3 regions of the Priestia sp. FSL P4-0332 genome follow, and region 2 is predicted to be linked to each of the others. Evidence: a T-box and tRNA genes for the amino acid it is inferred to sense, from the RefSeq annotation. Region 2 holds a T-box; the other regions hold tRNA genes.

What was found. A T-box is a leader RNA that pairs with one kind of tRNA and senses whether it is charged. The one in region 2 lies ahead of thrS (threonine--tRNA ligase), so its partner is inferred to be a tRNA-Thr.
Region 1: it encodes a tRNA-Thr, which carries the amino acid that the T-box ahead of thrS (threonine--tRNA ligase) is inferred to sense. The anticodon was not compared.
Region 3: it encodes a tRNA-Thr, which carries the amino acid that the T-box ahead of thrS (threonine--tRNA ligase) is inferred to sense. The anticodon was not compared.

Annotation. Positions count from the first base shown of each region.
Region 1 covers NZ_JBBOUA010000001.1:410,784-418,575, forward strand. Annotated here, with positions in the region: rRNA gene MKY06_RS02160 (23S ribosomal RNA) at 1-920, shown strand, start outside; rRNA gene rrf (5S ribosomal RNA) at 1,029-1,144, shown strand; tRNA gene MKY06_RS02170 (tRNA-Asn) at 1,154-1,228, shown strand; tRNA gene MKY06_RS02175 (tRNA-Ser) at 1,232-1,323, shown strand; tRNA gene MKY06_RS02180 (tRNA-Glu) at 1,345-1,419, shown strand; tRNA gene MKY06_RS02185 (tRNA-Val) at 1,443-1,518, shown strand; tRNA gene MKY06_RS02190 (tRNA-Met) at 1,530-1,606, shown strand; tRNA gene MKY06_RS02195 (tRNA-Asp) at 1,610-1,685, shown strand; tRNA gene MKY06_RS02200 (tRNA-Phe) at 1,701-1,776, shown strand; tRNA gene MKY06_RS02205 (tRNA-Thr) at 1,802-1,877, shown strand; tRNA gene MKY06_RS02210 (tRNA-Tyr) at 1,888-1,971, shown strand; tRNA gene MKY06_RS02215 (tRNA-Trp) at 1,977-2,050, shown strand; tRNA gene MKY06_RS02220 (tRNA-His) at 2,081-2,156, shown strand; tRNA gene MKY06_RS02225 (tRNA-Gln) at 2,185-2,259, shown strand; tRNA gene MKY06_RS02230 (tRNA-Gly) at 2,265-2,339, shown strand; tRNA gene MKY06_RS02235 (tRNA-Cys) at 2,372-2,445, shown strand; tRNA gene MKY06_RS02240 (tRNA-Leu) at 2,460-2,548, shown strand; tRNA gene MKY06_RS02245 (tRNA-Leu) at 2,579-2,660, shown strand; tRNA gene MKY06_RS02250 (tRNA-Gly) at 2,733-2,806, shown strand; gene MKY06_RS02255 (B3/B4 domain-containing protein) at 2,922-3,587, opposite strand; gene queG (tRNA epoxyqueuosine(34) reductase QueG) at 3,717-4,853, shown strand; gene MKY06_RS02265 (amidase domain-containing protein) at 4,926-5,813, shown strand; gene trmL (tRNA (uridine(34)/cytosine(34)/5-carboxymethylaminomethyluridine(34)-2'-O)-methyltransferase TrmL) at 5,878-6,351, shown strand; gene MKY06_RS02275 (PrkA family serine protein kinase) at 6,810-7,792, shown strand, end outside.
Region 2 covers NZ_JBBOUA010000001.1:2,426,664-2,434,455, reverse strand. Annotated here, with positions in the region: gene MKY06_RS12280 (MFS transporter) at 1-924, shown strand, start outside; gene MKY06_RS12275 (amino acid permease) at 991-2,391, opposite strand; gene thrS (threonine--tRNA ligase) at 3,156-4,373, opposite strand; T-box leader at 4,427-4,655, opposite strand; T-box leader at 4,695-4,920, opposite strand; gene MKY06_RS12265 (sulfatase-like hydrolase/transferase) at 5,324-7,066, opposite strand; gene MKY06_RS12260 (hypothetical protein) at 7,251-7,430, opposite strand; gene MKY06_RS12255 (cell wall hydrolase) at 7,573-7,792, opposite strand, start outside.
Region 3 covers NZ_JBBOUA010000001.1:4,766,378-4,774,169, forward strand. Annotated here, with positions in the region: gene glgB (1,4-alpha-glucan branching protein GlgB) at 1-1,307, opposite strand, end outside; tRNA gene MKY06_RS24940 (tRNA-Glu) at 1,601-1,672, opposite strand; tRNA gene MKY06_RS24945 (tRNA-Ser) at 1,693-1,783, opposite strand; tRNA gene MKY06_RS24950 (tRNA-Asn) at 1,787-1,861, opposite strand; tRNA gene MKY06_RS24955 (tRNA-Ile) at 1,865-1,941, opposite strand; tRNA gene MKY06_RS24960 (tRNA-Gly) at 1,948-2,021, opposite strand; tRNA gene MKY06_RS24965 (tRNA-His) at 2,033-2,108, opposite strand; tRNA gene MKY06_RS24970 (tRNA-Phe) at 2,119-2,194, opposite strand; tRNA gene MKY06_RS24975 (tRNA-Asp) at 2,203-2,278, opposite strand; tRNA gene MKY06_RS24980 (tRNA-Met) at 2,283-2,359, opposite strand; tRNA gene MKY06_RS24985 (tRNA-Ser) at 2,385-2,477, opposite strand; tRNA gene MKY06_RS24990 (tRNA-Met) at 2,505-2,581, opposite strand; tRNA gene MKY06_RS24995 (tRNA-Ala) at 2,612-2,687, opposite strand; tRNA gene MKY06_RS25000 (tRNA-Pro) at 2,693-2,769, opposite strand; tRNA gene MKY06_RS25005 (tRNA-Arg) at 2,774-2,850, opposite strand; tRNA gene MKY06_RS25010 (tRNA-Leu) at 2,860-2,948, opposite strand; tRNA gene MKY06_RS25015 (tRNA-Gly) at 2,963-3,037, opposite strand; tRNA gene MKY06_RS25020 (tRNA-Leu) at 3,061-3,142, opposite strand; tRNA gene MKY06_RS25025 (tRNA-Lys) at 3,156-3,231, opposite strand; tRNA gene MKY06_RS25030 (tRNA-Thr) at 3,240-3,315, opposite strand; tRNA gene MKY06_RS25035 (tRNA-Val) at 3,342-3,417, opposite strand; rRNA gene rrf (5S ribosomal RNA) at 3,427-3,542, opposite strand; rRNA gene MKY06_RS25045 (23S ribosomal RNA) at 3,652-6,587, opposite strand; rRNA gene MKY06_RS25050 (16S ribosomal RNA) at 6,813-7,792, opposite strand, start outside.

The sequences.
Region 1 (7,792 bases), 2.0 Mb from region 2:
GATCTGGGCACTGTCTCAACGAGAGACTCGGTGAAATTATAGTACCTGTGAAGATGCAGGTTACCCGCGACAGGACGGAAAGACCCCGTGGAGCTTTACTGTAGCCTGATATTGAATTTTGGTACAGCTTGTACAGGATAGGTAGGAGCCTGAGAAGCCGGAGCGCTAGCTTCGGTGGAGGCGTCGGTGGGATACTACCCTGGCTGTATTGAAATTCTAACCCGCGGCCCTGATCGGGCCGGGAGACAGTGTCAGGTGGGCAGTTTGACTGGGGCGGTCGCCTCCTAAAATGTAACGGAGGCGCCCAAAGGTTCCCTCAGAATGGTTGGAAATCATTCGTAGAGTGTAAAGGCACAAGGGAGCTTGACTGCGAGACCTACAAGTCGAGCAGGGACGAAAGTCGGGCTTAGTGATCCGGTGGTTCCGCATGGAAGGGCCATCGCTCAACGGATAAAAGCTACCCCGGGGATAACAGGCTTATCTCCCCCAAGAGTCCACATCGACGGGGAGGTTTGGCACCTCGATGTCGGCTCATCGCATCCTGGGGCTGTAGTCGGTCCCAAGGGTTGGGCTGTTCGCCCATTAAAGCGGTACGCGAGCTGGGTTCAGAACGTCGTGAGACAGTTCGGTCCCTATCCGTCGTGGGCGTAGGAAATTTGAGAGGAGCTGTCCTTAGTACGAGAGGACCGGGATGGACACACCGCTGGTGTACCAGTTGTCTTGCCAAAGGCATCGCTGGGTAGCTATGTGTGGACGGGATAAGTGCTGAAAGCATCTAAGCATGAAGCCCCCCTCAAGATGAGATTTCCCATAGCGCAAGCTAGTAAGATCCCTGAAAGATGATCAGGTTGATAGGTCAGAGGTGGAAGCGTGGCGACATGTGTAGCTGACTGATACTAATCGATCGAGGACTTAACCAAACTTTAAAAGCGTAAGCTTTACTCAGCAAACTGTTACCTAGTTTTGAGAGAACAAAACTTTTCAAAAAAGTCTTGCTTTCTTTTGGAAATCATGTATAATATAATATGTCTGGTGGCGATAGCGAAGAGGTCACACCCGTTCCCATACCGAACACGGAAGTTAAGCTCTTTAGCGCCAATGGTAGTTGGGACTTTGTCCCTGTGAGAGTAGGACGTTGCCAGGCTGTTATTATTCCACAGTAGCTCAGTGGTAGAGCTATCGGCTGTTAACCGATCGGTCGTAGGTTCGAGTCCTACCTGTGGAGCCATTTGGAGAGCTGTCCGAGTGGCCGAAGGAGCACGATTGGAAATCGTGTAGGCGGTTAACGCTGTCTCAAGGGTTCAAATCCCTTGCTCTCCGCCATTTTTATTTAATTAGCACAGTGGCCCGTTGGTCAAGCGGTTAAGACACCGCCCTTTCACGGCGGTAACACGGGTTCGAATCCCGTACGGGTCACCATTTATTTTTATCTACATAATAGTGGAGGATTAGCTCAGCTGGGAGAGCACCTGCCTTACAAGCAGGGGGTCGGCGGTTCGATCCCGTCATCCTCCACCATATATTATCATCGCGGGGTGGAGCAGTTCGGTAGCTCGTCGGGCTCATAACCCGAAGGTCGCAGGTTCAAATCCTGTCCCCGCAACCAAGTGGTCCCGTGGTGTAGCGGTTAACATGCCTGCCTGTCACGCAGGAGATCGCGGGTTCGATTCCCGTCGGGACCGCCATTTTAAATTTAATAAGGCTCGGTAGCTCAGTTGGTAGAGCAAAGGACTGAAAATCCTTGTGTCGGCGGTTCGATTCCGTCCCGAGCCACCATTTTAAAAACATTTGTTTTTAAAATGCCGGTGTAGCTCAACTGGTAGAGCAACTGACTTGTAATCAGTAGGTTGGGGGTTCAAGTCCTCTTGCCGGCACCACAGTTATTGTGGAGGGGTAGCGAAGTGGCTAAACGCGGCGGACTGTAAATCCGCTCCTTCGGGTTCGGCAGTTCGAATCTGCCCCCCTCCACCATTTACAGGGGCATAGTTTAAAGGTAGAACTACGGTCTCCAAAACCGTCAGTGTGGGTTCGATTCCTACTGCCCCTGCCAATTATAAAAATAACATTGCATATATACGTGGCGATTGTGGCGAAGTGGTTAACGCACCGGATTGTGGTTCCGGCATTCGTGGGTTCGATTCCCATCAGTCGCCCCATTTATAAATGATATGCATATTTCAATATTGGGCTATCGCCAAGCGGTAAGGCAACGGATTTTGATTCCGTCATGCGTTGGTTCGAATCCAGCTAGCCCAGCCATATATGCGGAAGTAGTTCAGTGGTAGAACACCACCTTGCCAAGGTGGGGGTCGCGAGTTCGAACCTCGTCTTCCGCTCCAATTTTAATAAAGTTATTTAGTCTTGAGTAAATGGCGGCATAGCCAAGTGGTAAGGCAGAGGTCTGCAAAACCTTTATCACCGGTTCAAATCCGGTTGCCGCCTCCATTTATTTACAAGCTGCCGGGGTGGTGGAATTGGCAGACACACAGGACTTAAAATCCTGCGGTAGGTGACTACCGTGCCGGTTCAAGTCCGGCCCTCGGCACCATTTATAATTTTAACTTGCCTTTTTTATTTTGCCGATGTGGCGGAATTGGCAGACGCGCACGACTCAAAATCGTGTTCCTTCGGGAGTGTCGGTTCGACCCCGACCATCGGTACTTTAGCTTTATTTGACAGGATGATTCCTGTTTTTATTTTTACTTATCGGTCGACAAATTTTGATAATATTTGCGGGTGTAGTTTAGTGGTAAAACCTCAGCCTTCCAAGCTGATGTCGTGAGTTCGATTCTCATCACCCGCTCCATACATATTGTTATCACAACGCAGTGTCTCGCTTTCAAAGCTGAGATGTTGCGTTTTTTATTTTTAACGTAAATATAGCGTCTATCTTTTCAAGATAGACGCTATATTTACGTACATCAGTTAATGACTTGATAGGTTGCTTCGCCGCCGTGAATTTGAATGAACATGTCACTTAGGGATTTAGTTAGTTTATAAGCCTGTTCTTCTGAAAGTGAAGGCTTTAAATAAATGAACTGTACAGCTTGTGTTGTCTTTTCAGTTACGTACGCTCGGTTAGAATCGACATAAGGGCTTCCGAAAGCTCCTAGGGCATCTTTTGAAATGATTTTATTTTCTAAAGAAATATTACGTTCATTTAGAGCTTCATAAGACTCTTCTTTTTTACCGATAGTAAATTCGATGGGGCCTTCTAAATTAGAGGAATCATAAATTCCAATTGGGACTTCATATTGCAATGAAAAAAAGTTATTAATGTCCACAGCAGAATTGATAGAAGGCAAATACGTTTGTTTTCCTATTCTTCTAATTAAAGCTTCTATAGAAGGACGGTATTTACTTGGATCAGTTCCAAATGTTTTGAAAAGCTTTCTCCACTCGCTAACACCTTCGAATTCTGTTACTTTTTTTGACTCAAGGTCGAAATAAATGGATTCTTGAAAGAGGCGCAGACGTCCTTTTAGCATTTGAGGAGAATCACCAACTTCAATATTTTTATACTGAATGATTCCCATTTTAAAAGAAGGGCAAAGCTGTTTAATAGCGGGCGATAATGTAAAGTTCATTTTTTTGATCCTTTCTATTATAATTAGTATTTGTTCGTTTATAGATACCATCCTATCATTTCATTGAGCGAGAAAACAGTTCAATGCATGAATATATAGAATTTCTTAGAAAGGAGGCCATTACTCACTATGAATGCGTATCAGTTGAAGGAAGAAATTATTTCATACAGCAAAGAGATTGGAATCGATAAGATTGGATTTGCGAGTGCTTCTATGTTTGATGAGTTAAAGAATCGATTGTTAGCACAGCAAGAGTTAGGTTATGCTTCAGGGTTTGAAGAACCTGATATTGAAAAGAGAGTAGATCCCACATTAGTTGTTCCAAAAGCTAGATCTATTATTTCAATTGCACTTGCGTATCCTTCTAAATTAAAGGATGCACCAAAGAGCACAAAGGAAGATCGCCGAGGAATCTTTTGCCGTGCTTCTTGGGGGCAAGATTATCATACGGTTCTACGTGATAGGCTTCAAAAGCTTGAAACCTTCATAAAAGAAAAAGTACCTGCAGCTATCCTTCAATCGATGGTAGACACAGGCGAGCTGTCGGACCGAGCTGTAGCAGAAAGAGCTGGTATTGGCTGGAGCGGTAAGAACTGTGCCATTATTACACCTGAATTCGGTTCCTACGTGTATTTAGGAGAAATGATAACAGATATCCCGTTTCCTCCTGATAAACCGATAGAGGACGGTTGTGGTACTTGTAATAAGTGCGTTGATGCGTGTCCTACGGGTGCGCTTGTAACAGGCGGTCAGCTGAATTCGCAGCGATGCATTGCCTTTTTAACCCAAACAAAAGGGTTTCTGGCTGAAGAATTTCGAAGTAAATTAGGCAATCGTTTATATGGCTGTGATACATGTCAAACTGTGTGTCCTGAAAATAAAGGAAAAGACTTTCATTTTCACCCTGAGATGGAGCCTGACCCAGAACTTGCGAAGCCTAAATTAAAACCGCTCTTAACGATGAGTAATCGTGAGTTCAAAGAGAAATTTGGACATGTTTCAGGTTCTTGGAGAGGGAAAAAGCCAATTCAGCGTAATGCCATTATTGCACTGGCCCATTTTAAAGATCAAACCGCCGTTCCAGATTTAATTGAGTTAATTAAAAATGACGTTCGCCCTGTCATTCGAGGAACAGCGGCATGGGCGTTAGGCAAAATTGGCGATAAAGAAGCGTTAGATACACTTATGAACTTAAGAGAAAAAGAAAAGGACCAAGAAGTAATTGAAGAAATGTCAAAAGGTATAGAGATGCTTCAAGAGATCTAAACCGTATTTTTATTGATAAAGTTAGCTAATGAGTCATAGCGTATAATAAACGCTTAGAAAAGTGGTGACATTATGCTAACAAAAAGGAATGTATTATATACTTTAATTAAAGCACGTGCGGACAGCTATGTAAAAGGTGAGCTGCATGAAGACTTCAAGCCTTTCATTGAACAGCAGTGTGAGCTAAAGCGGTCTCTTATAAAAAAAAGAGAAGTTGATGTTTTAAAATGTAATATGAAAGGTTCTATTCAATCTGCTCATACGGATCAGGAAGAAACTAGAGTATTATATAAGGTGCACATTCAGGCATTTTTAAAACAAAACGATTTTTTCTATATAGAAGAAGAAATTGAAGATCGTTTAGCTCTTTTTTATAAAGATACGCTTATTCAAGATGAGCTGCTGGTAAAGGACTTTTTTGAAGATGAGGTTGAAATGGATGTGGAAGAAGTAGAGGAAGACGAAGAAAGAGCCTCTTATTATGATCGTCTTGCGGCTGTTCAGTATGCAGAAAAATATTGGGATAAACCTAATGAAAGTTATAAGCAGTTTGAGGTAAACTGCACCAACTATATCTCACAGTGTTTGCATGCAGGAAAGGCGCCGATGCGGGGATATCCTAAAAAAGCAAACGGATGGTGGATGAGAGGGAACGCCTGGAGCTATAGCTGGGCAGTTGCTCATTCCATGCACAGCTATTTAAGTAACTCTAAATCAGGACTTCGGGCTGTGAGGAAATCTTCAGCAAGAGAACTTGTCCCGGGAGACGTTATCTGCTACGATTTTGAAGGAGATGGAAGATGGAATCATACGACGATTGTTGTAGCAAAAGACGGTCACGGTATGCCTCTTGTGAATGCGAACACGTATAATAGTCGAATGAGATATTGGGCCTATGAAGATTCAACGGCTTACACGCCAAAGATTAAGTATGATTTTTTCCATATCGTTGATCGGTAAGTCTTTCGTTTTAGCAAGTTAGTGGTATAATGATGAATAGATTTGTTAGCAGAGGTGAAAATTTGTGGGAGTACACGTAGTGTTATTTCAACCAGAAATTCCAGCAAATACAGGAAATATTGCGCGAACATGTGCAGCAACAAATACGACGCTGCATTTAGTTCGGCCGTTAGGCTTTTCAACAGATGATAAAATGTTAAAGCGAGCTGGATTGGATTACTGGGAATTTGTAAATGTGGTGTATCATGATTCATTAGAAGAAGTATTCGAAAAGTATCCTGAAGCAGGTTTCTACTTCATCACAAAATTTGGTCAGCAGCCACATACAACATTTGATTATAGTGACTTAGAGCAGGATCATTTCTTCGTATTTGGAAGAGAAACAAAGGGTCTGCCAAAGCACATTATTGAAGAGAACATGGAAAGATGTCTTCGTTTACCGATGACAGAAAATGTTCGTTCTTTAAATTTATCTAATACAGCAGCTATTTTAATCTATGAAGCGCTGCGTCAACAAAATTATGCTGGTTTATCTTAAGTAAAAAGCGAGGTTCAAATTTTATTGAACCTCGCTTTTTTATTTATGTCGACGATGATATGTAGTGGTTATTTTTTAACGCCCGGTTTATCATTGTATCCCGCTCTGAAGATGGATGCTAAAAAAGCAATTGTTACTCCTAATACTAAAAGTAAGCGCATTGATTTTCCTCCTCAATGTAATTAAAAGGATTATACAGCTACTGCAGTTAAAACCGACTTCCCATATCCCATGATGATAATAATGACAAAATAACTCTTCTAGAGACATAAGTTCTCTAACAAAGTTTAACCGTTCCTTCTTACTCTTTTATTATAGCTAATAAATACTTCACTGTGAATGCCTAGCAAGGACAAATTTCTGAATTTTACAATTTAAAAAGCATGTTCAAACATTTTGCTGCATAGATTGTATTAATCTTGTTCACTAGCACCATAACTAGTAGGGGAGGTCCTTTAATGGATATATTAAAGAAAGTTGAAAGATACCGCGAAGAAGAGAATCGTCTTAAGTGGGAAGGGACATTTGAAGAGTACCTAAAGCTGATTAAAGATGAGCCTTTAATTGCTCAGCCTGCACACTCTAGAGTATACAACATGATAAAGGATGCAGGAATTGAAGAGGTAAATGGTAAAAGACATTATAAATTTTTCAGTGGACAAATGTTTGGACTTGAAGATTCGCTAGAACGCTTGGTGGAAGAATATTTTCATCCCGCTGCAAAGCGTTTAGATGTTCGTAAACGTATTTTACTTTTAATGGGTCCAGTAAGTGGTGGTAAATCGACGCTAGTGACCATGTTAAAAAGAGGGCTTGAAGCTTATTCGCTTACTGATCGAGGAGCTGTTTACGCTATTAAAGGATGCCCAATGCATGAAGATCCGCTGCATTTAATTCCACATCATTTACGTAAAGACTTCTTTGAAGAGTATGGTATCCGAATCGAAGGAAACTTATCTCCTTTAAATACAATGCGATTAGAGGAAGAGTATGGCGGCAGAATTGAAGACGTCATTATCGAACGCATTTTCTTCTCAGAGGACAAACGAACTGGAATTGGAACGTTCAGTCCTTCTGATCCGAAATCTCAAGACATTGCCGACCTAACAGGAAGCATTGACTTTTCAACAATTGCAGAGTATGGATCTGAGTCAGATCCGCGTGCTTACCGCTTTGACGGAGAGCTTAATAAAGCAAACCGGGGAATGATGGAGTTCCAGGAGATGTTAAAATGTGATGAGAAATTTTTATGGCATTTACTCTCTTTAACCCAAGAAGGAAACTTTAAAGCAGGAAGATTTGCTTTAATTAGTGCAGATGAATTAATCGTAGCGCATACAAATGAAACAGAGTATCGCTCGTTTATTTCCAATAAGAAAAATGAAGCTTTGCATTCACGAATTATTGTAATGCCTGTTCCATATAACTTAAAGGTGAGTGA
Region 2 (7,792 bases):
GGAAATGCAATTGCTATTATTGCACCCAGCTATGGAATTTTAATGGGAGCTCGTTTAGTTACGGCATTATGTCACGGTACTTTCTTTGGAGTAGGCGCTGTTATTGCTTCACGACTCGTACAACCTCATAAACGTGCAAGTGCTGTCGCAACGATGATGGCAGGTTTAACCATTGCAAATATCATCGGGGTTCCTGTGGGAACATTTATTGGGCAACACTTAGGCTGGAGAGCTTCATTCGGGGCTATTACGATTATGGGGATTATTGCATTTATTGGTATTATTCTGTTTATTCCAAAGCTTGGTCAAGACAAATTAACGGGTCTAAAACAGCAGTTTGCTGCTTTTACTCAACCAAAACTTCTTGTGATGCTTCTTTTAAGCGCAATAGGATGCGGCAGTTTATTTACTGTTTTTACGTACATTACACCGCTTCTTGAAGATGTTACAGGAGTAAGTGAACATAGCGTTACGTGGATACTTGTATTATATGGATGCGGCGTTACGCTCGGAAACGTTGTTGGAGGCAAGCTTGCAGACTGGAAGTTAATGCCTTCGGTTGTAGGTATATTTGCTTTTCTTTGTATTGTGCTGACTATTTTTACGTTTACCGTTAAAAGCCCAACAGCAGCAATTATCACGCTTTTTTTCTGGGGAGCAGCAGCATTTGCTGTAATGCCTGGTATTCAAGTGGAAATTATGAACTTAGCACAGGAAGCACCTGCTTTAGCTTCTACTTCGAATCACTCGTTTGCTAACTTAGGAAATGCTTTTGGCGCCTTTTTCGGGGGCGTGATTATTAACCATATGGGACTCACTTCACTTCCTTGGGTCGGCGCCATTTTTGTAGGAACGGCTTTTGTTATCAGCACTTGTCTTTTTATTGTGGAAACACGCAAAAAACATAGTGAACAATCGTCCTAATTCTCTAACAACCGAACAAAAAATAAAAAAAGAGCCTTTCTTTGCTGAAAGGCTCTTTTTTTATTTTTAACTCGCTTTTTTCATTTCTTTACTTGTTAATCGACTGTGTTTACGAGAATAACCGACATATACAAATATACCAAGCACAATCCATATGCTAAAATACAGCCATGTTGTTTTAGGAAGATTAATCATTAAAAATAAACAAGATAATACAGATAAAATTGGTAAAACAGGTACAAACGGCATTGTAAATCCACGTTTTAAAGTTGGGTGCGTTTTACGTAAGATGATAATGCTGACGCCCACCATGCCGAAAGTTAAAAGAGCTCCGATATTTGCTAAATTCGCAAGTTCTTTTAGATCAATAAACCCTGAAATTAACGCTCCGATAATCCCTACTAGCCAAGTAGAAAGAGTCGGAACTCCTGTTTTCTCATTTGTTTTAGCAAATGCTTTTGGCAGCAAGCCGTCGCGGCTCATGGAGAATAAAATGCGTGTTGCTGCATAAATGTAGGCGAAAATAACAGCCATGATTCCAATGACAGCTCCTGCAGCAATAACTCCTGCCACTGCATTTTGTCCTACTGAATGGAGAACATAGGCCATTGCTTCTGGGACATTCAGTTCTTTGTACGAAACAACTCCGGTCATAACAAGGCATACTGCTACATAAATAATCGTGCAGATCACAAGTGAACTAATAATTCCAATGGGCAAATTGCGCTGCGGATTCTTTACTTCTTCTGCTGATGTAGATAAGGCATCAAAACCTAAGAAAGCAAAAAATACGGCCGCGCCCCCTGTCACAACACCTTCAATTCCATAAGGCATAAAAGGAGTCCAATTAGACGGTTTTACATAAAAAGCTCCTACAATAATAAAGAGAAGGATAATAAATAATTTAACCAGCACCATAAAGTTATTCACTTTTTTACTTTCTTTTGTTCCTCTTGAAAGCAGCCATGTAATAAGAAGTGTAATACAAATAGCAGGAAGGTTCACTAGACCTCCATTTGCAGGGATCGTAATCAATTCTTTTGGCAGTGAAAAACCGAAGCCTTCTAAAAAGTTGTTAAAATAAGAAGACCATCCATTTGCTACTGCTGACATTGTTAACAAATAGACAGAAAGCAACGTCCAGCCCATTAAGTGTGCTACCACTTCGCCGATGGTTGCATATGTATAGGTGTAAACACTCCCAGATACAGGTATAGTTGAAGCAAATTCCGCATAGCACAGCGCTGCAAAACCGCATACAATAGAAGCCAATATAAAAGAAAAAATAACGGCTGGTCCAGCATCGTTAGCAGCTACTAAGCCTGTTAATACTAAAACCCCTGTTCCTATTACGGCTCCAATACCAAGAAGAGTCAAATCGAATGCTCCTAATGTTTTGACTAGAGATTTGTTTTGACTTTGTTCTAATAATTGCTCGATTGACTTCTTTTTAAATAGTTTTCCCAATGCACTCTCTCCTCTCTGTTGCCACTCATCCCTTAAAAAAACTTGAAAATGACGTTTTCCCTATTTGGCTGCGCGTTTTTACTTCAGATACAGAAGTAATTATATAGAAATAATTACTAACTTGTCTATTAGTATACTAATATCATTATATATATTTCAAGAGTTTTTGTAAGCGATTTCTTAATATTGCTCTATTTTGGATTTATAAACTAAATAAAGAGATTATCATTGTGCTTATGTATAATAAGTTTGAATAAAAATAATATTCTAAAAAATTATTTTATATGTTTTTAGATAACTTTTTTACTAACTATCTTCAGATATAAATTCCTGACCTAGAGATTATTTACAGAACAATGAATGTTTTATCTTACCCGGTGTTATAATGATGAAAACTGAAGTGTATGAAGGGCGGAGAGAGATGCTTAACTTACTTATGGGCTGTATTTTACTAGCATTAGGAGTGTACTTTATGTTTAAATTTCTTTTTTACTCTCCTTCTAAAAAAAAGCGAAATCAGCAGAACATGAACAAACCATCAGATGAGGCTTCAGCTTCATCCCGTACAAACGATTCGAATGGAATAAGATAAATTTTTTTATAAAATACCGGCGTTTGTCTAAGGCAAAAGTTATACTGCTGATATATATTATCTTATACCCTTCTAGTTCAATATTCCCTTCATTTTGGTGTAAGACAAGATGAAGGGAATCACTATCCGACTTAAAAAAATCGGATTTTTCTATTTAGTAAGGTAAATAGCTTCAATAAACTCTGTTTGAATTCTTTTCTTTATTCAAGTGTACAGCTGCCTCTTCCACACTTACTGTTCCTATATTTTTCTTCCCGTGCTTTCGCATAGCAAGCGATTCATTTTCCACTTCTTTATCTCCTATCACGGCCATATAAGGAACTTTCTGCATTTCTGCTTCTCGAATTTTCAGCCCTATTTTTTCAATGCGATCGTCTACTTCAACACGATACCCTTTTAACTCCAGCTCGTGTTTCACTTTATATGCATATTCCACATGCGGCGGTGCAATAGGCAATAGTTTGAGTTGAACAGGAGCTAACCAAAGAGGAAATTGACCTTCGTAATGTTCAATCAAGACGGCCATAAATCGTTCAACGGAACCGTATATAGCGCGGTGAATCATTACGGGACGATGAGGTTTATTGTCTTCTCCAATATACATACAGTCAAACTTCTCTGGCATTAAGAAATCAAGCTGAACTGTTCCGCACTGCCAGCTGCGACCTAAGGAATCTAAAATATGAAAATCGATTTTCGGCCCATAAAAAGCTCCGTCTCCTTCATTCACCTGATAGTCTAAGCCTTTTTCACTTAACACAGATTGAAGCGACTTTTCTGCTTGGTTCCATGTTTCAATATTTCCCATGAATTTTTCAGGTCGTGTGGATAGCTCCACTTTGTAATCGAAGCCAAAATGTGAGTAAAAGTCATGGATAAACGCTAGAATGCGGCTAATCTCAGCTTCGATCTGACTGAGTTCTACGAATAAATGAGCGTCGTCCTGTGTGAATGAACGGACTCTTAGCAATCCGTTTAAAGATCCAGAAAGCTCGTGACGGTGAACTAATCCAAGCTCTGCGTATCGAATCGGAAGTTCTCGGTAGCTTCTTCGCTTGCTGCTAAACAATAAAATGGCTCCCGGACAATTCATCGGTTTAATCGCATAGTTTTGTTCGTCAACATTTGAAAAATACATATTCTCATGATAGTGCTCCCAGTGCCCTGATTGTTCCCACAGCTCCTGTTTCATCATGATGGGTGTTTTTATCTCTTGATAGCCTGCTTTATAATGCTTTTGTTTCCAGTAGTTCTCTAACTCGTTTCGAATAATCATTCCGTTAGGTAAGAAAAATGGCATACCAGGAGCTTCTTCTATTGACATAAACAGCTCCAGTTCTTGACCTAATTTTTGATGATTTCGCTTTTCTGCTTCCATTTGTTTTGACATGTTCATTCCTCCAATATGTTTTTATTTAACAAAAAAACCGCACTCTTCCCTAGTAAAGGGACGAATGCGGCCGTGGTACCACCCTAATTCCGTAAAATACCCATACGTATTTTACGCTTAAAAAGATAACGGTTCTACCGGTTGCGGTTTCAGTGTATACACATTCCCCGCCGCAGCTCCAAGGTGGTAAATTCATTTCGTTTTCTAAGGGTTCTCAGCCAGTGACCCTACTCTCTGTAAAGAAAATTCAAAAATGATTCATGTCCTTTTCATTGCTTGTATATTCTTTTTTTCTACATAAAAAACCGCACTCATCCCTAGTGAAGGGACGAATGCGGCCGTGGTACCACCCTAATTCCGTAAAATACCCATACGTATTTTACGCTTAAAAAGATAACGGTTTTACCGATTGCAGTTTCAGTTATGCACGTTCCCTGCAATAGCTCTAAGGTGGTAAATTAGATGATTTCTTAAGGGCTCTCAGCCAGTGGCCCTATTCTCTGCGAAGAAAACAGCATCTAATTCGTGTCCTTTTCATTGCCAAATACTGTTTATTAGTTGTTAAAAGCGATTATAGTGTATAAATTTAACAGAAGTCAAGAAGTAATTTTTTATTTTTTAATGGTATAGAATTACTTTATGCTTAAATTTTTGAAAAGTTACTTAAGAATACACGGACTGAAAAAGTTTTTTATTATACTATTAACGACTACTTTTCATTCTTATTTTCACCTTTATTTTCATAACAATAAAGGCGAAAAAGAAAGATACTATAAGTCCTTATTTGTTTTATCTAAGCGGTATTAACGAAGTGAAACCCAATACTATCCCAAATCAGAACAAATAACATAGCACAAGCATTATCAGGTTTTTTATTTATATACTAAAATATTAAATACACCTTTTTCTGCTCACCCAAATAGTTGACTTCAATCCGTAGAAACTATTTTTTATCTATCTTTAGAGGGAAGCTCATCATTCATGCTTCCACTTTGCGGAAAAATCCGTTTTTTCCTGATTTGTTCTTTAAGAATAACATCAAGCTGCCGCTGAACTTTCCTTGTTTCATTTGTCGAAAAATACAGGTGAGCCAGATTTACTGTTTCTAACGGATCCTTGGTCAAATTGTACATTTCAATTTGATCGGGAACACGTGTTGTTTTAAGGGTAGTAAAACTTACAGGGTAACCTTCATATTGCTCCCGGTGATTGACTTTATCTTTTTCTTCAGCTGCTGACCAAAATTGCGGATTATCATGATAACGAGCGTATTTCCAAATTTCCTTTCCTGCCGCTGACGAAAACTCGACAATGACCGCTTGAATGTGATTAGGCTGAACAACTGACGGGTAGCTTTCTCCTAAAAAATTTGTTTGGTGAAGTCCTTTTGTCGGGTCATCATCCGTCATGAAGAAAATCGGTGTTTGCACTTGCTCAAGAGACGATTCTCCTCGAAGTATACCTGACAGGTCTCGCCCAACAAATGGATGTACTTCCGTATGACTTTTTTGTAATTGCTTTTGAACAGCGGAAGCATCGATATTAGCTAAACTAAGCATTGTCGGAATCAAGTCAACGTGACTAGTCATCAGGTCTGTACGTTGATAATTGGGAAATAAACATTTGTTGTGAATGAGAAGCGGAACGTGAATAGATTCTTCATACATGTTGTACCATTTTTGATGTAGTCCACCGTGAGCTCCAAGCAAATCACCATGATCAGAGGTAAAAATAATAATTGTATTTTCATAGAACGAAGATTGTTCGATGGTCCGAAGAACTTTTAAAATTTGTTTATCAACATTTTTTTGCAGCTGATAATACAAGCGCCGGTAGAAGCTAGAATTTGGCGTCGGCTGCAGCGCTTTTGGATAGATGTATTTATAGCTGCTTTGAGCGCTAGGCTTTGTTTGCAAAGATTCTCTAATGGTAGGTGGCGGATCGATGTTCGGAATCGTCTCATCAATAGAAAACTGAAACATAGGAAGGTGTTTGGTAATCGCTCCAAACAGCGCAATGTCATGCGGGTTCACAAACGAACCTACCATGAGCCAAGGCTGCGCAGTCGCTTGATGTTCTAATCGTTGAATAAGCTCTATGATTTCCTCTGCATATATTTCGTCTCGTCCGCTCACTCCAACGGCCGCGGATGAACCAGAATTGTGCGGGTTTCTCCCTTCCGGTTCTGGACCAATCCACCCTGAAAACCCAAACTTTTCAAGCTTATTAGCCTGTTGATAGAGGCACTCTTTCTCTAGATCCGGTATTCCTGTTTGCATCTGGTAGCTAGAAAAAACGTTATGTGTTCCTGGAATTAAGATGTTCTCATCAGAAATGTGCCATTTTCCTTTATAAAAGGTTTGATACCCAGCCTGCTTAAAATAATCTCCCATCGTCGGGATGGTATTAGGCTGCAGCCAAAACATATCAGGATCTTGTGACTTCTTTGCGATACCTTGTGTTTGCGTAACTCCGTGCAAGGAAGGATACTGCCCTGTAAACAATGTAGCTCGACTTGGTGAACAGGCTGTAGAACCGACGTAGTGACGGGTAAATTCCATTCCATGCTGTTTTAAAAATTCATGTGCTTTTAAATGTTTTTTTCGCCACTTTTTTAGTTCTTTACTTTCATATAAGGGTGGAAATCGCTCCTCGTCCACGATAATTAACAAAAAATTAGGCTGCTTCTGCATGTTTACTCCTCCGCGTGTTTATCAAATTTTCTGTATTGATAAACTATGTAAAAAGCACTTTTTTTAGAAGAACGGAGTACGATTCATGTCTTTTTATGCCCAAACAAAAAAGACTTGGAGGATTTCTCTAAGTCTTTCATAGCTCATTTCAATACGATATTCCTTATTTTTTGTATGCTTTTAGCTACTGATTTCGTTTATAGGTACCAATGATACTAGGTATACCTACAATTATGCTTATCATAAAACTCCACATCATATAGCGCCAATCCCCTGTAAAAAGCGCTACTCCCATAAAAAAAACGAGCTGACCAGCAAGAGCTAACCATGAAGCTATCCAAGCAAACATCATATTCTCTTTCACGTTATCACCTCATATTTTTAAGTATGAATGACTTCTTATATTTTACCATTAAATTCCAATTTTAAAGGTTGTTCTACTGTTTATTTTATGTACATAACTAAAAAAGCTAATAGCAGCGCGCAGCTAGCCATTAGCTTTTTCATCATTTTGCAAATACATGATGTCCTATTTTAATTGTTTCTTGTTTTTGGCGCAGCCATTGATCTCCCGTTTTATCAGGATTAAAGAAGAATAATGAACCTTTTCCTTGACCCTGGAAGTTAATTGCTTCTTCTACAGCTTTTTTTGAATCTGTGTCTGCAGGTTTATTAATTTGACCGTTGCTGACCGGACTATACTGACCTTTTTGATAAATAACGCCT
Region 3 (7,792 bases), 2.3 Mb from region 2:
TTCCCATGTACGACTTCATCATGAGAAAGCGGCAAAATAAAGTTTTCGTTAAACGCATACATTAGTGAAAAGGTCATTTTATCGTGAAGATAGGGACGTCTTTCCACGCCAGCTTCCATGTATGTTAAAACGTCATTCATCCATCCCATGTTCCACTTATAATTAAAGCCTAAACCGCCCTCATACGTAGGTGCTGTAACAAGCGGCCAGTCCGTTGAATCTTCTGCCATCATTAATATCGTTTCATCAGATTCAAAAACAGCTTCGTTCAACTTTTTCAAGAAGCTGACAGCTCCATCATTCACTGCTTTTCCAGAAGAATTTTGCCAATAAAGCATATTAGCTACAGCATCTACTCGAAATCCATCTATATGGAAGTACTCCAACCAAAACAAAGCGTTCGAAATCAGAAAACTTTGTACTTCAGGCTTTCCTAAATCGAAATTAGCTGTTCCCCAAACGTAGTTTTCACGATCGGGTTCTTGTTTGTATTCATAAGTAGGTTCTCCATCGAACATATACAGACCATGTTCATCCTTACAAAAATGCCCGGGTACCCAGTCTAAAAGAACCCCTATATTGTTTTGATGACACTCATCTATAAAGTTCATCAACTCTTTAGGTGTACCGTATCGACTGGTAGCAGAATAGTATCCAATTCCTTGATATCCCCAGGATCGGTCGAGCGGATGCTCAATGACTGGTAATAACTCAATATGTGTAAAACCTTGTTCAGCAATATAAGGAATAAGCTCCTGTGCTAATTCACTGTATGTATAAAGGCTGCCATCTTCATGAGTCCTCCAAGACCCTGCATGCAGCTCGTAAATACACAGTGGTCTTTCATATATATTTTGCTGTTTTTTCTTTCTACGCCAATATTGGTCGTTCCATTTGTAGCCATCCAATGAGTAAACAATAGACGCAGTGTTTGGACGCACTTCACTGAAGAAAGCGTATGGATCTGCTTTTAATTTTTTTTGATTGCTTTGTGTGATGATTTCATATTTATAAATAGTCCCTTGTTCTAATTCAGGGATAAATGTCATCCAAATACCTTCTTCATTAACTTTAACCATTGAATGTTGAAAACCGTTCCATTTATTAAAATCACCTACAACGCTTACACCCTTTGCATGAGGTGCCCACACGCAAAATCGTACGCCTTCAATTCCTTCTACCGTTACCTGATGCGCACCGAAAATAGAGTAACTGCGAAATAAGTTTCCTTCGTGATACAAATGAACATCAAATTCAGTAGGCTGAACCGCTAGATTCACTTTTGCCACCCCTTTAACTTCAAACATAATATACGCACATAATATACGCTTCTTACCACTCATTCCCTTTTACAGTAAAAACATAAACCTTTTCTACAAATATAATAGAATAAATGTTCTTTTAAATTACTCTTTATCCCATACTCTTCATACTTTATTACTTTATGAATAATTCCATATGATATAGGGAAAATCCTGCTTAAAACTTACTTTTTATTCTGAAAATTCATGGTAATTATTCCTAACTATTATTTCTGTTTACTTAATCTTTAAAAAAGCGCAAATAAAAAAGGTTTGCATGTATGCAAACCTTTTTGAGATGACCCGTACGGGATTCGAACCCGTGTTACCGCCGTGAAAGGGCGGTGTCTTAACCGCTTGACCAACGGGCCATATTTAAATTTAAAACGACTGGCGGAGAAGGAGGGATTTGAACCCTCGCGCCGCTTACACGACCTACACCCTTAGCAGGGGCGCCTCTTCAGCCACTTGAGTACTTCTCCATATGGCTCCACAGGTAGGACTCGAACCTACGACCGATCGGTTAACAGCCGATAGCTCTACCACTGAGCTACTGTGGAATATGGTGGGCCTAAGTGGACTCGAACCACCGACCTCACGCTTATCAGGCGTGCGCTCTAACCAGCTGAGCTATAGGCCCTTCATTTGGAGCGGGTGATGAGAATCGAACTCACGACATCAGCTTGGAAGGCTGAGGTTTTACCACTAAACTACACCCGCGTTACTTAAGATGGGGCGACTGATGGGAATCGAACCCACGAATGCCGGAACCACAATCCGGTGCGTTAACCACTTCGCCACAATCGCCGTCTTAAAATGGTGGCTCGGGACGGAATCGAACCGCCGACACAAGGATTTTCAGTCCTTTGCTCTACCAACTGAGCTACCGAGCCAAACAAAATGGCGGTCCCGACGGGAATCGAACCCGCGATCTCCTGCGTGACAGGCAGGCATGTTAACCGCTACACCACGGGACCACTTTGGTTGCGGGGACAGGATTTGAACCTGCGACCTTCGGGTTATGAGCCCGACGAGCTACCGAACTGCTCCACCCCGCGATGATATGAATATGATATAAATAAATGGCGGAGGAAGAGGGATTCGAACCCCCGCGGGCTTTAACACCCCTGTCGGTTTTCAAGACCGATCCCTTCAGCCGGACTTGGGTATTCCTCCGTATATTTATAACAAATGTAACTTATATGGTAGCGGCGGAGGGAGTCGAACCCACGACCTCACGGGTATGAACCGTACGCTCTAGCCAGCTGAGCTACACCGCCATATTATTCGTTACAATTATTCAGTTTAATTGGTGGAGCCTAGCGGGATCGAACCGCTGACCTCCTGCGTGCAAGGCAGGCGCTCTCCCAGCTGAGCTAAGGCCCCTTAAATGGTCGGGAAGACAGGATTCGAACCTGCGACCCCTTGGTCCCAAACCAAGTGCTCTACCAAGCTGAGCTACTTCCCGTTTATGGCGCGCCCGAGAGGAGTCGAACCCCTAACCTTTTGATCCGTAGTCAAACGCTCTATCCAATTGAGCTACGGGCGCTTATTAAAATGGTGCCGAGGGCCGGACTTGAACCGGCACGGTAGTCACCTACCGCAGGATTTTAAGTCCTGTGTGTCTGCCAATTCCACCACCCCGGCAGGACTTATATATGTGGAGCGGAAGACGAGGTTCGAACTCGCGACCCCCACCTTGGCAAGGTGGTGTTCTACCACTGAACTACTTCCGCGCATATATGAAATTAATGAAAGATGCGGGTGAAGGGACTTGAACCCCCACGTCGTAAGACACTAGATCCTAAGTCTAGCGCGTCTGCCAATTCCGCCACACCCGCGTGTGAATATAAATGGTGAGCCATGAAGGACTCGAACCTTCGACCCTCTGATTAAAAGTCAGATGCTCTACCAACTGAGCTAATGGCTCGAAAAAAATGGTGCCGGCAAGAGGACTTGAACCCCCAACCTACTGATTACAAGTCAGTTGCTCTACCAATTGAGCTACACCGGCGTGCAATCTCTGACTTAAATAGTCGATGGTGGAGGATGACGGGATCGAACCGCCGACCCCCTGCTTGTAAGGCAGGTGCTCTCCCAGCTGAGCTAATCCTCCGATATATAAGCCTGGCAACGTCCTACTCTCACAGGGACAAAGTCCCAACTACCATTGGCGCTAAAGAGCTTAACTTCCGTGTTCGGTATGGGAACGGGTGTGACCTCTTCGCTATCGCCACCAGACATATTATATTATACACTATTTTATAAAGAAAGCAATACTTTTTTTCGAAAGATTTATTCTTTCAAAACTAGATAACAGCTTGCTGAGTAAAGCTTACGCTTTTAAAGTTTGGTTAAGTCCTCGATCGATTAGTATCAGTCAGCTACACATGTCGCCACGCTTCCACCTCTGACCTATCAACCTGATCATCTTTCAGGGATCTTACTAGCTTGCGCTATGGGAAATCTCATCTTGAGGGGGGCTTCATGCTTAGATGCTTTCAGCACTTATCCCGTCCACACATAGCTACCCAGCGATGCCTTTGGCAAGACAACTGGTACACCAGCGGTGTGTCCATCCCGGTCCTCTCGTACTAAGGACAGCTCCTCTCAAATTTCCTACGCCCACGACGGATAGGGACCGAACTGTCTCACGACGTTCTGAACCCAGCTCGCGTACCGCTTTAATGGGCGAACAGCCCAACCCTTGGGACCGACTACAGCCCCAGGATGCGATGAGCCGACATCGAGGTGCCAAACCTCCCCGTCGATGTGGACTCTTGGGGGAGATAAGCCTGTTATCCCCGGGGTAGCTTTTATCCGTTGAGCGATGGCCCTTCCATGCGGAACCACCGGATCACTAAGCCCGACTTTCGTCCCTGCTCGACTTGTAGGTCTCGCAGTCAAGCTCCCTTGTGCCTTTACACTCTACGAATGATTTCCAACCATTCTGAGGGAACCTTTGGGCGCCTCCGTTACATTTTAGGAGGCGACCGCCCCAGTCAAACTGCCCACCTGACACTGTCTCCCGGCCCGATCAGGGCCGCGGGTTAGAATTTCAATACAGCCAGGGTAGTATCCCACCGACGCCTCCACCGAAGCTAGCGCTCCGGCTTCTCAGGCTCCTACCTATCCTGTACAAGCTGTACCAAAATTCAATATCAGGCTACAGTAAAGCTCCACGGGGTCTTTCCGTCCTGTCGCGGGTAACCTGCATCTTCACAGGTACTATAATTTCACCGAGTCTCTCGTTGAGACAGTGCCCAGATCGTTACGCCTTTCGTGCGGGTCGGAACTTACCCGACAAGGAATTTCGCTACCTTAGGACCGTTATAGTTACGGCCGCCGTTTACTGGGGCTTCGATTCAGAGCTTCTCCCAAAGGATAACCCCTCCTCTTAACCTTCCAGCACCGGGCAGGCGTCAGCCCCTATACTTCGCCTTGCGGCTTCGCAGAGACCTGTGTTTTTGCTAAACAGTCGCCTGGGCCTATTCACTGCGGCTCTCTCGGGCTATACACCCTACCAGAGCACCCCTTCTCCCGAAGTTACGGGGTCATTTTGCCGAGTTCCTTAACGAGAGTTCTCTCGATCACCTTAGGATTCTCTCCTCGCCTACCTGTGTCGGTTTGCGGTACGGGCACCTCCCGCCTCGCTAGAGGCTTTTCTTGGCAGTGTGGAATCAGGAACTTCGGTACTATAATTCCCTCGTCATCACAGCTCAGCCTTTATGATGAGCGGATTTGCCTACTCATCAGCCTAACTGCTTGAACGCGCATATCCAGCAGCGCGCTTACCCTATCCTACTGCGTCCCCCCATTACTCAAACGGCGGGGAGGTGGTACAGGAATATCAACCTGTTGGCCATCGCCTACGCTTTTCAGCCTCGGCTTAGGTCCCGACTAACCCTGAGCGGACGAGCCTTCCTCAGGAAACCTTAGGCATTCGGTGGACAAGATTCTCACTTGTCTTTCGCTACTCATACCGGCATTCTCACTTCTAAGCGCTCCACCAGTCCTTACGGTCTGACTTCACTGCACTTAGAACGCTCTCCTACCACTGACATCAAAGATGTCAATCCACAGCTTCGGTGATACGTTTAGCCCCGGTACATTTTCGGCGCAGAGTCACTCGACCAGTGAGCTATTACGCACTCTTTAAATGGTGGCTGCTTCTAAGCCAACATCCTGGTTGTCTAAGCAACTCCACATCCTTTTCCACTTAACGTATACTTGGGGACCTTAGCTGGTGGTCTGGGCTGTTTCCCTTTTGACTACGGATCTTATCACTCGCAGTCTGACTCCCATGGATAAGTCTTTGGCATTCGGAGTTTGACTGAATTCGGTAACCCGTTGGGGGCCCCTAGTCCAATCAGTGCTCTACCTCCAAGACTCTCACAACATGAGGCTAGCCCTAAAGCTATTTCGGAGAGAACCAGCTATCTCCAGGTTCGATTGGAATTTCTCCGCTACCCACACCTCATCCCCGCACTTTTCAACGTGCGTGGGTTCGGGCCTCCATTCAGTGTTACCTGAACTTCACCCTGGACATGGGTAGATCACCTGGTTTCGGGTCTACAACCACATACTAAACGCCCTATTCAGACTCGCTTTCGCTACGGCTCCGCCTTATCAGCTTAACCTTGCATGGGATCGTAACTCGCCGGTTCATTCTACAAAAGGCACGCCATCACCCGTTAACGGGCTCTGACTACTTGTAGGCACACGGTTTCAGGATCTCTTTCACTCCCCTTCCGGGGTGCTTTTCACCTTTCCCTCACGGTACTGGTTCACTATCGGTCACTAGGTAGTATTTAGCCTTGGGAGATGGTCCTCCCAGCTTCCGACGGAATTTCACGTGTTCCGCCGTACTCAGGATCCACTCAAGAGGGAACGAAGTTTCAACTACAGGGTTGTTACCTTCTTCGACGGACCTTTCCAGGTCGCTTCATTTACTTCGTTCCTTTGTAACTCCGTATAGAGTGTCCTACAACCCCAAGAGGCAAGCCTCTTGGTTTGGGCTAATTCCGTTTCGCTCGCCGCTACTCAGGAAATCGCATTTGCTTTCTCTTCCTCCGGGTACTTAGATGTTTCAGTTCCCCGGGTCTGCCTTCAATATCCTATGTATTCAGATAAAGATACTGTTCCATTACGAACAGTGGGTTTCCCCATTCGGAAATCTCCGGATCAAAGCTCACTTACAGCTCCCCGAAGCATATCGGTGTTAGTCCCGTCCTTCATCGGCTCCTAGTGCCAAGGCATTCACCGTGCGCCCTTTCTAACTTAACCATTAGCGAATAAATGGTACAACATATTGTTGTGTTATTTATTGGTTTGATTAAAGAAAAGTTTCACTTTTCCTCAGCAATTACTGTTATCTAGTTTTCAAAGAACAATCGCAACCAAAATTCTTCTTATCTAATAAGAAGAAAGTAGTGTGCTTTCTATAATTGAGAGATTGAACTCTCAAAACTGAACAAAGTGTCAAAACGTACGTCATGTAAAAATCCTTAGAAAGGAGGTGATCCAGCCGCACCTTCCGATACGGCTACCTTGTTACGACTTCACCCCAATCATCTGTCCCACCTTAGGCGGCTAGCTCCTTACGGTTACTCCACCGACTTCGGGTGTTACAAACTCTCGTGGTGTGACGGGCGGTGTGTACAAGGCCCGGGAACGTATTCACCGCGGCATGCTGATCCGCGATTACTAGCGATTCCAGCTTCATGTAGGCGAGTTGCAGCCTACAATCCGAACTGAGAATGGTTTTATGGGATTGGCTTGACCTCGCGGTCTTGCAGCCCTTTGTACCATCCATTGTAGCACGTGTGTAGCCCAGGTCATAAGGGGCATGATGATTTGACGTCATCCCCACCTTCCTCCGGTTTGTCACCGGCAGTCACCTTAGAGTGCCCAACTAAATGCTGGCAACTAAGATCAAGGGTTGCGCTCGTTGCGGGACTTAACCCAACATCTCACGACACGAGCTGACGACAACCATGCACCACCTGTCACTCTGTCCCCCGAAGGGGAACGCTCTATCTCTAGAGTTGTCAGAGGATGTCAAGACCTGGTAAGGTTCTTCGCGTTGCTTCGAATTAAACCACATGCTCCACCGCTTGTGCGGGCCCCCGTCAATTCCTTTGAGTTTCAGTCTTGCGACCGTACTCCCCAGGCGGAGTGCTTAATGCGTTAGCTGCAGCACTAAAGGGCGGAAACCCTCTAACACTTAGCACTCATCGTTTACGGCGTGGACTACCAGGGTATCTAATCCTGTTTGCTCCCCACGCTTTCGCGCCTCAGCGTCAGTTACAGACCAAAAAGCCGCCTTCGCCACTGGTGTTCCTCCACATCTCTACGCATTTCACCGCTACACGTGGAATTCCGCTTTTCTCTTCTGCACTCAAGTTCCCCAGTTTCCAATGACCCTCCACGGTTGAGCCGTGGGCTTTCACATCAGACTTAAGAAACCGCCTGCGCGCGCTTTACGCCCA